Regions from separate parts of the Pseudoalteromonas sp. SANK 73390 genome, predicted to be linked through region 1. Evidence: predicted binding sites of a transcription regulator. Region 1 holds the regulator's gene; the other holds the start of a gene.

Evidence for each region. Region 1 encodes ArgR, which controls arginine synthesis, uptake and breakdown. Its sites were predicted from a motif close to ANTGAATANNTATTCANT; they were not measured.
Region 2: the regulator ArgR is predicted to act here: its motif matches at 1,500-1,517, upstream of gltB (glutamate synthase large subunit).

Annotation. Positions count from the first base shown of each region.
Region 1 covers NZ_ARPN01000089.1:2-3,430, reverse strand. The annotation lists gene SANK73390_RS11310 (ABC transporter ATP-binding protein) at 1-720, shown strand, start outside; gene SANK73390_RS11305 (Dyp-type peroxidase) at 747-1,664, shown strand; gene argR (transcriptional regulator ArgR) at 1,703-2,170, opposite strand; gene mdh (malate dehydrogenase) at 2,424-3,362, shown strand.
Region 2 covers NZ_ARPN01000049.1:20,408-23,836, reverse strand. The annotation lists gene SANK73390_RS05835 (Fe-Mn family superoxide dismutase) at 1-499, opposite strand, end outside; gene SANK73390_RS05830 (Grx4 family monothiol glutaredoxin) at 742-1,089, shown strand; gene gltB (glutamate synthase large subunit) at 1,618-3,429, shown strand, end outside.

The sequences.
Region 1 (3,429 bases):
TCTAAATTAAATAACAGCGAACGCAATACTCGTGTCGTTCAAATGATTGAATTAGTGAGGCTGGAAGGACTAGAAAAACGCTTCCCACATGAGTTATCTGGTGGGCAACAGCAACGGGTAGCGATTGCAAGAGCATTGGCCTACAAACCCAATTTATTATTGCTGGATGAGCCGTTTTCAAATATTGATACACAAGTAAGATTTCAGCTGATAAATGATATACGGAGCATTATTAAAGATCAGCAGGTGTCAGCTATTTTTGTCAGCCATTCAAAAGATGAAGCTTTTGCATTTGCTGATAAGCTCGCCATTATGCATGAGGGAAAAATTGCCCAGTTAGATAGTGCAAAAACTTTATTTCAAAAACCAAAAACAAAAGCAGTTGCTGAGTTTTTAGGGCAGGGTATCTATCTAGATGCGCAGCGTTATAATGGTCAAAGTGTTACAACTCAATTTGGTGACGTGAGTTCGTTAATTACTTTATCGCAGTCACAAACAAGCGGGCAAATTTATGTTCGCCCACAGCATTTAGAACTGATTAATGACCCTCAAGGAGACGTTGAAATAGTGCAACAAAGGTTCATTGGCACAGATTACGTCTATCATATAAAAGTGGCGGATCAACAGCTTGAAGTTCCTGCACCTGCTGAACAATTATTGGATACAACTAAACCTGTCTCTTTAAAAATTAAGGCACATGCGGTAAATTTCTTTTCTTAATACTAGATGAACAAAAAGGATAAGGCATGGCGCAAGCACAATCAGGGGTCTGTGCTGAAGCAAACCTACATGGGCTACATTTATTTTTTAATGTATTAGAAGGCCAAGATGAAGCTGTCCGTGCTGCGCTAGCAAACTGTGAGCGCTTACAAAATGAACTCAGTGATCGCTTTTCTGAATCTATGGTGTCTAGTTTTGTGGCCATTGGTGCTCAGTATTGGCCACATATTTATCCAGAGTTTATTCCCGAACAGCTTAAAAGCTTTCCAAATGTAACAAGCTCTGAACATGTTATTCACTCACAGCCGTTTGATTTGTTATTTGTCATTCGCTCGGATAGAGAGGATGTAAATTACTTATTTGCGCAAAGTGTATTGCATCTGTTGGCACCAAGCGTTGAATTAGTGGCACATGTGCGTGGTTTTCGTTTTTTAGATGGGCGGGATTTTAATGGTTTTATATATGGAGCAAATACCCCACATGGTCGTTTTAAGCGCCAAGTTGCTTTTGTGAATAACCCTCAAAAAATGGACGATCAAGGTAGTTACCTTCATGTAATGAGAGTAAAGTTTGATATTGATGCTTGGCAGCGTTTGCCTTTGGTAGAGCAGGAGCAAATTATGGGGCGCACACGATTAGATAATACCTTGATAGAGCCAGCACAGCCCGATAACCACGCAATACTAACAGAACTAAAAGATACGCATGGTCTGGCTTTATTACTGGATCAAAGCATGCCTTTTGGGGATGTATTTGAGCAAGGGAGTTTATGGTTAAGTTGTTCTGCAAATGGTTCTGCTTTTGAGCAAGTGCTTACTTCAAGGCTTGGCGATCCGCAGTGTTATGATCCTTTGCTAGATTATAGCCAAGCCGATATGGGAGCTGCGTTTTTTGCTCCTTCGGTACAGTTTTTAAGTGATATGGCAAAACTATGTGAGCAGTAAGAGTGAGTAAGAGTTAGTACTTACTCGCCTCATTACATTTAAACGTTATCAAATAATGTTTTTACGCGCTCGAGTGTTTCGTCAATCTCTGATATTTTAGCCGGAGCAATAAAAATTGTATCGTCACCCGCAATTGTTCCTAATACTCCATCAGCTGTACCTAAGGAATCTAGCAAGCGAGCAATTAATTGTGCAGCGCCAGGGCTGGTGCGGATAATAATCATCATTTCGTTATGTATTATATCTATAACCAGTTGACGTAAAGGACTTTTTGCTGTAGGTACACCCATTTCAGCAGGTAAACAGTAAACCATTTCTTGTTTGGCATTACGGGTGCGAACTGCACCAAACTTACTGAGCATACGAGATACTTTACTTTGACTTACATTATCAAAGCCTTGCTCTTTTAAAGCATCAACTATTTCGCCTTGAGAGCCAAAGTTCTCCTCTTTTAAAAGGGCTTTAAAGGCTTTGATCAAAGCTTCTTGTTTTTCTTGTGGCTGCATAAAGTTTCATTTCTTTTAAAGCGGTTGTAGGATTTTACACAAAACTTGTTCGTTACCCAAATTTTCACACTCATGCAGGGGCTTTATCTTAAAAGCAAAGTGAAATAGGTCTCTGTAAAGCGCGAAGTGTGTGTTGCTTTACAACTATAGTCGAAAAAATCATGAAAATAACTCGGATTAATTTGTTTTTAGTGTCGCTTTTCATTATCTTTACAGCACATTAAATTCCACCTTCAAATTATGGAGAATTCACATGAAAGTTGCTGTATTAGGTGCCGCTGGCGGTATCGGTCAAGCTTTATCACTTTTACTTAAAAATGGCTTGCCTGCAGGCTCTGAGCTAGCACTATACGATGTTGCACCAGTTGTTCCGGGTGTAGCTGTTGATCTTTCTCACATTCCAACTGCAGTGAAAGTTGCAGGCTTTGGTGCTGATGACTTAGATGCGGCATTGGTAGATGCTGATATCGTACTTATCCCTGCAGGTATGCCACGTAAGCCTGGTATGGACCGTGCTGACTTATTTAACGTAAATGCAGGTATCATCAAGACATTGGCTGAAGGTATTGTTAGAAGCTGTCCTAAAGCGCTAGTTGGTGTTATCACAAACCCAGTAAATGGCACAGTACCAATTGTAGCTGAAGTGTTTAAAAAAGCGGGCACTTACGATGCATCACGCGTATTTGGTGTAACCACACTTGACGTGATCCGTTCTGAAGCTTTTGTAGCTGAGCTAAAAGGTGTTGACGTATCTGAAGTTAAAGTGCCTGTTATAGGTGGCCACTCTGGTACTACAATTTTACCTCTACTTTCTCAAGTTGAAGGCGTTACGTTCACTGATGAAGAAGTCGCGGCGCTTACACCACGTATTCAAAATGCAGGTACTGAAGTTGTAAATGCAAAAGCGGGTGGCGGTTCAGCTACGCTTTCAATGGGTGCTGCAGCAGCACGTTTCTGCTTCTCATTGGTAAGAGGCCTACAAGGCGACAGCAATGTTGTTGATTATGCTTATGTTGCTGTTGACAATGGCGACGCACCTTATTTCGCTCACCCAGTTCGTCTTGGCAAGAATGGTGTTGAAGAAATTTTATCTTACGGTGAGTTAAGCGCATTCGAACAAAAAGCCAAAGAAGATATGCTTGCAACATTAAATAAAGACATCCAAGAGGGTGTGGACTTTATGGCTAAGTAAGCTAAATGAAGTTGTAAAAAACCCGCTGTAAGCGTAATGCCAGTCAGTTAAGAATTGACTGGCATTT
Region 2 (3,429 bases), on a different contig from region 1:
CGATATAGTAAGCATGCTCCCAAAGGTCAACAGTGATAATTGGGGTAACACCTGAGTCAGTAAGCGGTGTAGCTGCATTTGACGTATTTACGATATCTAAAGAGCCATCTGCAAGTTGTACTAACCATGTCCAGCTAGAACCGAAGTTATTTACTGCTTTATCATTAAATGCTTCTTGGAATGCAGCGAATGAGCCCCATTTTGCGTTAATAAGCTCAGCAACCTTACCTGTAGGTTCACCACCACCGTTTGGTGATAGGCTATGCCAGTAGAATGTGTGGTTCCAGATTTGAGCAGCGTTATTGAAAACACCCCCTTCTGAACTACATACAACTTCTTCTAAAGTTTTGTTAGCAAGTTCAGTGCCTTCGACTAAACCATTAAGCTTTACAACATAAGTGTTGTGGTGCTTACCATGGTGAAACTCTAAAGTTTCGCGTGAAATGTGAGGCTCAAGTGCATCGATTGCATAAGGTAGTGACGGTAGTTCAAATGCCATTTTAATCTCCATTTTGTTGTGTGAATGCCAAATATAAGTATCAAACACTATTGCACTTAAACAGTGCTGTTCTATACGAGTTGGCATTATAGTGATACTATAATTCCTGAGTATTTTACTCAAGTTTTGGCAAACAGCAATGGCGTTGCCTTAATACTAATCGTAAATATGGTCTTAATGGTGATATTTCAAGCATACTTTGCTATCACGGACCAAATGCTATCGTCACTTTGAGGTTAAAGATGGAAACCATTGATAAAATTAAACAGCAAATTTCTGAAAACCCGATTCTTTTATATATGAAAGGCTCTCCTAAATTGCCTAACTGTGGTTTTTCATCGCAAGCATCACAAGCTTTGATGTCATGTGGTGAGCAATTTGCGTACGTTGATATTTTACTTAATCCTGATATCCGCGCAGAGTTACCACATTATGCTAATTGGCCAACATTTCCACAGCTGTGGGTTGAAGGCGAGTTAATAGGTGGCTGTGATATTATTATTGAAATGTTTCAGCGAGGTGAATTACAACCATTAATTCAAGAAGCCGCTGCAAAATATAAAACTGAAGAGGCAGATTCGCCTGAATAACGTATAAATTTGTCGTAAATTTAAGTTATGTAGCCCAACCGTGTGTTGGGCTTTTTTTACTTTATTTAAAAGACGAACCTCACTCTAACTTCCTAGTTGACGCTAGCGTAAGCCATTATGTGATTGGGTTGGCATAAAATACTTTATTTTATCCTGCCAATAATAAACTTGGCTGAATAATATGCACGTACCTACCTCAAAATAACACTATTTCACATCGGCTTTTTGAATTTTTATTCAAAAAGCGCCTCGTTTACGTTTACGTAAACTGTAATCTATAGATTGTGTGATTAACTTTTCATTTAAAAATGACACTGGTGTCATGCTGGATTTTTGGTTCTTTTGTATGGGTTTTTCGGTTGGGTTTAATTTCGGATTAACTTGTCATACCATTGAGAAATATTCATGTTCATGAATATGTATTCATAATTGTATTGACTCGCATTTAAAACATCGCTAATTTTGACTATCTGCCAAAAATCTCGTTTGAAGTGAAACCAACGGCAGTTGTAGCAAGGGGAGGGGTCCATGTTATATGACTCAGCACTAGAAAAAGATAATTGTGGGTTTGGCTTGATAGCACATGTAAATGGTCAAGCTAGCCATAAACTCATTCGCACGGCGATAACAGGATTAGATCGGATGCAACACCGAGGGGGTATTGCATCCGATGGTAAAACAGGCGACGGCTGTGGCTTATTATTACAAAAGCCAGATAGTTTCTTTCGTGCAATTGCTGCAGAGCAACAGTGGCGCTTAGGTAAAAACTATGCCGTAGGCATGTTATTTTTGAACACGGATAGTGAGCTTGCAAAAGCCGCGAGAAAAGTGGTTGATGAAGAACTAGAAAAAGAAACATTAACACTAGTAGGTTGGCGGGAGGTGCCGACTGACCCGTCTATGTTAGGGCCAATTGCTAAACAACAATTACCGCTCTTTGAGCAAGTATTTGTGAGTGCGCCAGAAGGTTGGCGACCAAAAGATCTTGAGCGTCGACTGTATATTGCCAGACGCAGAATTGAAAAACGGCTCGTTCATGATAAGGAGTTTTACATTTCCAGCTTGTCGGGTTTGGTGACCGTATACAAAGGCTTGATGATGCCTGCTGATCTGCCTAATTTTTATCTTGACTTGGCTGATATGCGTATGACAAGTGCAATTTGCGTTTTTCATCAGCGTTTTTCCACTAATACTCAGCCACGTTGGCCTTTGGCTCAGCCATTTAGATATTTAGCACACAATGGTGAGATTAATACGATTACCGGTAACCGCCAGTGGGCAAAAGCGAGAGCGTATAAATTTTCATCTCCGCTATTACCAGACTTGCAATCAGCGGCACCTTTTGTCAATGAGGAAGGGTCTGATTCATCGAGCTTAGATAACATGCTTGAGTTATTCTTAGCTGGTGGCATGGATTTATTTAGAGCAATGCGGATGCTTGTGCCGCCGGCATGGCAAAAAAACCGTGCGATGGATGAAGACTTACGTGCCTTTTACGATTTTAATTCTATGCATATGGAACCTTGGGATGGTCCAGCAGGTGTCGTTATGTCTGATGGGCGCTTTGCCGCATGTAACCTCGATAGAAATGGCTTAAGACCCGCTCGCTACGTGCTAACGCAAGATGGCTTTATTACACTCGCATCAGAGGTGGGTATTTGGGATTACGCAGCTGATGAGGTGATAGATAAAGGGCGTGTAGGGCCTGGTGAATTATTAGTTATTGATACTCTGCATGGCAAAATTTGGCAATCAGATGAAATTGATCAAGATTTAAAATCGCGTCATCCTTATAAAGCTTGGTTAGAGCAAAATGTAAAACGCCTAACTCCGTTTGAGCAGCTTGACGAACAGCAAGCGGGTGGTAGGGATTTAGATGCACAGGCGCTGCTTACTTATCAAAAATTGTTTGGTTTTTCTAATGAAGAACTTGACCAAATACTAAGGGTAATGGGTCAAAATGGTCAAGAAGCGACGGGCTCTATGGGCGATGACACACCATTTGCCGTATTATCAGAAGGCTATCGTTCGTTATTTGACTACTTTAGACAAAAGTTTGCGCAAGTCACAAACCCACCTATTGATCCCTTAAGAGAAAACCATGTGATGTCGTTGGCTACTTGCATTGGTCGTGAACAAAATGTATTTAATGAAACAACTGGGCACGCTAAACGTTTGCAGTTTGAATCACCAGTATTGTCATATTCAGATATGCAGCAGCTTCGCAGTGCTGATGATGAACATTATTCTATTTGCAAAGTGTCGCTTAACTATTCTCCCGATGAAGGGCTAGAAAATGCGATAAACCGCATTTGTGACGAGGCACAGCAAAAAGCGCAG